Regions from separate parts of the Exiguobacterium sp. s46 genome, predicted to be linked through region 2. Evidence: predicted binding sites of a transcription regulator. Region 2 holds the regulator's gene; the other holds the start of a gene.
What was found. Region 2 encodes LexA, which represses DNA repair genes until DNA is damaged. Its sites were predicted from a motif close to CGAACATATGTTCG; they were not measured.
Positions count from the first base shown of each region.

Region 1: KNQ08_RS12460 (NUMOD4 domain-containing protein) is a predicted target of LexA. The motif match lies at 1,294-1,307, and genes of this name have one in related genera.

Region 1 covers NZ_JACSMY010000002.1:169,750-172,940, reverse strand. The annotation lists gene KNQ08_RS12470 (methyl-accepting chemotaxis protein) at 1-89, shown strand, start outside; gene KNQ08_RS12465 (sunset domain-containing protein) at 203-664, shown strand; gene KNQ08_RS12460 (NUMOD4 domain-containing protein) at 707-1,234, opposite strand; gene KNQ08_RS12455 (AAA family ATPase) at 1,367-1,945, shown strand; gene KNQ08_RS12450 (GNAT family N-acetyltransferase) at 1,986-2,327, opposite strand; gene KNQ08_RS12445 (DNA alkylation repair protein) at 2,328-3,191, opposite strand, start outside.
Region 2 covers NZ_JACSMY010000001.1:434,618-437,808, reverse strand. The annotation lists gene KNQ08_RS02240 (DUF896 domain-containing protein) at 1-34, opposite strand, end outside; gene KNQ08_RS02235 (YneB family resolvase-like protein) at 148-801, opposite strand; gene yneA (cell division suppressor protein YneA) at 847-1,134, opposite strand; gene lexA (transcriptional repressor LexA) at 1,346-1,960, shown strand; gene KNQ08_RS02220 (metal-binding protein) at 1,992-2,462, shown strand; gene KNQ08_RS02215 (MIP/aquaporin family protein) at 2,649-3,191, shown strand, end outside.

The DNA.
Region 1 (3,191 bases), on a different contig from region 2:
ACCACGTCATTCAGCAAACAGAATTGAAGACACATAGTGCTGTACTCGAGTCGCGGATCAGTTCGTTGCAACAAACTATAAAAAATTAATTTTTTACATTTTTCCTAGTATTAATCTTTAAATTACAATATTTACTTATCATTTAATATGAAATAAAATGTTTTTTGGTAGGTAATTTTATATTTAAGGGGTTAATGAATCAATGGAAGAAAAGAAAAAGAAAAAAGGCGGCTGTTGTGGCTGTGGTTGTCTCATCTTCATTATTTTAATTTTCTTAGGCGCTTGTGGCGCTATTTTTGGAGAAGATGACTCTGACGATAAAGACAATAATACAAAGAGTCATCAATCTACTAAAGACTTGGACTCTGATGATCATAAAAATAACACTGAAGAAAAAAATGATGCTAAAGCTAAGGCAGAAGCTGACACTAAAGCCAAGGCAGAAGCTGACGCTAAAGCTAAGGCAGAAGCTGACGCTAAAGCTAAGGCAGAAGCTGACACTAAAGCTAAGACTTGCTTAAATATTCGGGGTAATATCTCTAGTTCAGGTGAGAAAATATATCACCTTCCTAATCAAAGGTTTTATAGTAAAACGGACCCTGAACAAGTTTTTTGTACAGAAGGTGCAGCTGTAAGTGCTGGATATCGCAAATCAAAAATCTAACTAAAAGTACCGGATATCTCATTTGATATCCGGTACTTTTAGTTAGCTAATAAATTTCGCTTCCTTCTTATCGATGATGTTGCGAATCCGGTTCTCCGTCACCTGATACTGCTCTGCCAATTGACGGGTTGTTTTCCCTTTTTCGTACTGCGCGCGAATCGTTCGAATCTGAAAAGGTGACAGCGTCACATGTTGACCTAACAAGAGATCAAACTCACCAAGTAGTTCAGTATACTGCTGATCGATCGAAGGCAGAACCTCTAAGTTCGACAACTGATCGTCAGCCCGTTTGCCGTTGCGCCGGACGAGTCGCGCTTCCATGACATCTGTCGTCAGAAAGGCTTGTGCGACAAGCAATCCGACCTGCACCCGCTCTCCTCGACCACGTTGGTAGAGCGTGACTTTGCGGTATCCTTCCCGATTGAGCCGTGGACGGAGCAAGACACCTTTTCGTCGTTGCTGGACACCGCGACATGTCACGATCGTCCGGTCGAGCGACCTTACGCGACCAAGTGATGAGACTTCATATATACCTACATAGCCGATGACGGCTTTCCATTGTTCTTGCATGGTTGTCCTCCTTCAGACAAGGACACGACGGGACTTCATACTTGAATTATATCAAATTACGAACAAACGTTCTAGTGATGTCACTCGTCGGAATATGCTATTCTTAGCAGAAAAAGGAAATGAGGTTCGTCTATGAAATTTGTCTTGTTACTTGGTCCGCAAGCGGTCGGAAAGATGACGATCGGTCAGGAAATCGAACGGTTGACGGAGATGAAAGTTTTCCATAACCACCAGACAATCGATCTGTTATTGCCTTATTTTGATTTCTCTGAACCTGCACACCATCGCCTAAAAGATACGATCCGGCGCGAGATGTTCAAGGAAATGGCGAACAGCTCGCTCGAAGGTGTCCTGTTTACGTTCCTCTGTCTATTCGGCGTCGAAGGCGGTGGTCTTGAGTTCATCGAAGAGACAGTTGAGTTATTCGAACAAGCAGGTGCTGACGTCTATATCGTTGAACTGGATGCGCCGGTCGCAACTCGCCTGCACCGAAACACGACTGAAAACCGATTGACGCACAAAGTAACGAAGCGTGACCTCGCTGCTTCTGAACAAGACTTACGCGAAACGGCGGACGGTTACCGAACACGTTCATTGCCAGGCGAATTGCCGGACGTCAACTACCTCTTCCTCGATACGGAACCGTTAAGCGCACGTGAAAGTGCGGAAGCGATTTGCGACCATTTCAACTGGTCCAAAACAACGGTCTAATCACAAACAAGCCCCGTCCTGCTCAGCAGGCGGGGCTTTTTTAATGATAGAGTTTGCGTTCATATCGATTCGCCTGCAACTGGAATCCGTTCCGACGCCAGACCGCCGCACTGCCCGCTTCGCCGTAAATACGCGTCAGTAATAACGTCCGTGCGAGATACGACAAAATCGACGTCAACGCTTCTGTGATGTACCCGCGCTGATCATCCTCATCAGTCGTCGTATAACGTAAGTTTCCGGTCGATGCATTCCATGTGAAGGTAATCGTCCCGACAATCGTTTTCTCACGCAACGCATGCAGCGTCCACTTGCAACCCGATTCTTCATCCGTTGCTTCGACAAACAATCGTGACGTCGTAAAATCCGGATGTCGTCCTTGCATTCAGCTCTCCTCCTCGACCTCAAACGTTGCTGTCGCGTAAATCTCTCCGTTAATTAAAATCGTTAATGTATGTGTACCAGGATAATGGACACGCGTCGTCATGTTCCGAAACGATTGGCGTCGTTCAACTTGTAAGACACCTTTAACTTCCCGCTCCCGCAGTTGAAACACCTTCCGACTCGTTCCACGTTGTTTGACGTAATCGATCGCGTATTCAAGACGCAGACGTTGCTCGACGGAACTGTTTACTTGAAACGAAAACTGTAACTCTTGACCAATAGTCACTGGTGAGACGACCAAGTCCGTAACCGCAACCTCGCCTTGCGTAACGTGTCCGAATAATTGCAACACGTCTGGGTTTCCGCGCTTCAGTAACGTCCGGGAGGCGTGACGCAAAATCCAGTCCGTGTTCGGATCTGTTCCTAAGTGACGTCCAATTCGTTCGATCAAGTATTCCGGATGCGTTTTTGAAATATCATTCAAGTGATTGGCGACACTTTTTCGGACGTAAAGTGACGGATCCTGTAATAAGGCGTCAAGGATCGGTAACGCTGGACGCGGATCAGCAATCAGACGCGGGATCGCTTGTCCCCATGGTAAACGCGGTCGTGTCCCTTCAGACGCTAAGCGCCGGACATGTTCATCGTCTGATGTGGTCCATTTGAATGCCTGCTCAAGATAGAGTTCCTGATCAGCAAGTAGAAAACGGCGAACGGCGAACTCTGACGTCGAATGCGGCGTCAACTTGGCGAGTGTCGCTAACGCAAGCGTCCAGTCGGCGAGTGTTGCTGTCCGTTCGACATACTCCGGAAAGACGATTCCCGGTAGACCGGTAAACTGCGGTGCAAGCCGCTCTAGCTCCGG
Region 2 (3,191 bases):
CGTTGATTCGATCTAATTGTTCTTGTGATAACATGGAATCCCTCTTTCTGTACGACTCAAACTTGAGTAGTTCAATTGTATTCTTACTGTAAAAGAGCTTACTAAAAAAAGCAAGTTAACCGCGTCAGTCGACGGGTTACTTGCTTCTCATTCCGGGCTAGGCGTCAATTCGCGGTATTCAAGGTATCGACGATTGACCGTTGCCTTTGAAATATCATGTCCCATCCCGCGAAGCGTAATGGCGATATCTGAAAACGTCAGTCCGAGTTCACGGAGACGTACGATTTCTTCGATCGGTACGTCCTTTCGGCTACGCCCGGCGTTCTCTCCTTGGCGATTCAGATTTCGTTCCGGGCGAAAGCCTTGTTCGACCGCTCGCCGCATGCCGCGCGCGATTTTTGCATTATGCAGTTTCCGTTGATATTCTTCCACGAGTGAGACGATCTCAAGGACCATCGCTTCTGCATCAGCAAGTTGGTATTCTCCATCGGAATCAAGTGTCATCAACCGAACACCGTGCTTCTTAAACGTGTGCAAAATAGCGATTTTCGCATTCCCTCGACCAATCCGTGTGTCATCCGTTACGAGGACCGCATCTACCGCATCACGTGTCACATGATCAAGAACCGTCAGCATCCCTTCCCGATCGACGTCATATCCACTCTCTTTTTCAGAGACGACATCCACGACATCAAAACCCTTTTGAGACGCAACCTTCGAAAGTTCCATCCGTTGGCGTTCAATCGAACTATCTTGTGCTTCTTTTTCGGTCGACACCCGACAATAAATCACGACCTTCATCGTACCTCACATCCCTGTTCGTTCTTTCACAACTTTTCCATTTTGTCATTGTTGTGCGATTGGTACAACGATTTTGCTTTTTGAGATGACGTGTTTTGTCTCGACATCATTATTTTTAATCAACCAGTTGACGTATTCTTCATCTGACATCGAACCGTCATTGTAGACTTCAGCGATTTGTTCAACTGTAGCGTTCTCATCGACCGTAACGGAAGCAGTCATTAGTTGCGCCACTTTTTCATCCGGGCGCGGTGTGAGTAAAAAGATCACGAAGGCAATACTTAATGCATAGAAGAGAATTGAAAAAGCATGAGTACGAATCGTATGAATCATCATGAATCCCTCCAAATATGAAATGAATGAGTTAGAATAAATGTTCGCGGAACAATTGTTCGCATAACTCATAATAAACACAGAACCCGTGTTCGGTCAACACAAAATGTCGAACAATTGTTTGTACGCTCATTTGTTCTATGTTATAGTGAATCTAGAAACATATATTCTTACATTTCAAACTTCAATCCAGAAAGAGGTGGCAATTCGTATGCGGAAAATGTCTAAGCGCCAACAAGAGATTCTCGACTACATCGTCTCTGAAGTGAAACTGAAGGGGTATCCACCATCAGTTCGTGAAATCGGAGAAGCAGTCGGACTCGCGTCTAGCTCGACGGTACACGGTCATTTGGATCGACTCGAGAAACGGGGAATGATTCGCCGTGACCCGACGAAACCACGTGCGATTGAGATATTGCTTGATAAGCCTGAAGAAATCACGGAAGCCATCGTCCATGTTCCCGTCATCGGGAAAGTCACAGCGGGTCTTCCGATTACAGCGATTGAAAATATCGAAGAACAGTTCCCGCTCCCTGCACATTATGTAGGAAACGAAACGGTCTTCATGTTGACGATCGATGGTGAATCGATGATTAATGCAGGTATTCTTGACGGCGATCGTGTCATCGTGCGCCAACAAAACACAGCAGAAAACGGAGAAATCGTCGTAGCTATGACCGAAGATAGCGAAGCGACGGTGAAACGGTTCTTCTTAGAAGATCAACAGGTACGTTTACAACCAGAAAATGACTCGATGGATCCGATGTATTTCGATAATGTCTCCATTCTTGGTAAGGTAATCGGCGTGTATCGGACGATTCATTGACGGAGGGACCAGTTACGACTGGTCTTTTTTCATGCCTTCAGGAAATGTACATGATACCGTCAATACCGTCGCACTGACGGGTTACGTTGCGTATTCGGTCGCAACGCAACAAACCGATTGGTTACCAACCGCCATCGGTATCGCTGTCGGTACCCTTTGGTTGTCACCCGACCTCGATTTAAAGTCAGAACCTTATTATCGCTTTGGACCATTTCGAGTCTTGTGGATGCCGTATGTCAAGATCATGCCTCACCGATCGATCTGGTCGCATGGACTGATCATCGGAGACATCATTCGGCTTCTTTATAGTGCTGCGATTCTGATTCCGCTACTATTTTTAAGTCTATATTTTCAGGTTCTTGATTCTGCTACGATTGATTCGTGGTTCGCTTCCCTGCCAGCTTTTGTTATTGGCATCATCGTAGCCAGCACGATTCATATCCTACTAGATTATTCCAGCAGTTGGTTTCGACCTAAAAAAAGAAAAAAACGTCGTCGGTAACACCTCTTTTGCTTGCTTGCAGGCAGTAAGAGGTGTTTTCTTATCCACTTTTACGTATCTTTAAACATCAAAATAAAAAATTTCCATTCCTATATTTCAATTATATGTATTGAAAACGTTCTCAAATCGGAGTAATTTAAAGTAGAAAGGCCATTATCTGCTTTAATCCAAAGGGAGGGTTTTTGCATGAATAACTTTGTATTGGAAATGATCGGTACGATGATCCTCATCCTGCTCGGGGATGGAGTCGTCGCCGGTGTCGTCTTGAAAAAGACGAAATCGGAAAACAGCGGATGGATCGTCATCACGTTCGCTTGGGGTCTTGCCGTCATGACAGGAGCATTCGTAGCTGCTGAAAGTGGAGCACACTTGAACCCCGCATTGACGATCGCACTTGCTTTGAACTCTGACCTACCGTGGGCAGACGTTCCGATCTACATTGCCGGACAACTTGTCGGAGCTTTCATCGGCGCCATTCTCGTTTGGCTTCATTACATGAAACATTTTGAAGCGACTGATGATCAAGCTGCAAAACTCGGTGTGTTCGCAACAGGTCCAGCGATTCGTCATACGCCGTCGAACTTGATTTCTGAGATCATCGGGACATTCGTTCTCGTCTTCGGTATCTTGGCACTCGGTTTAACGACGTTCGGAGACGGCTTAAAACCACTCATCGTCGGTTTACTCGTCGTCGTCATCGGTCTATCGCTCGGTGGTACAACAGGGTAT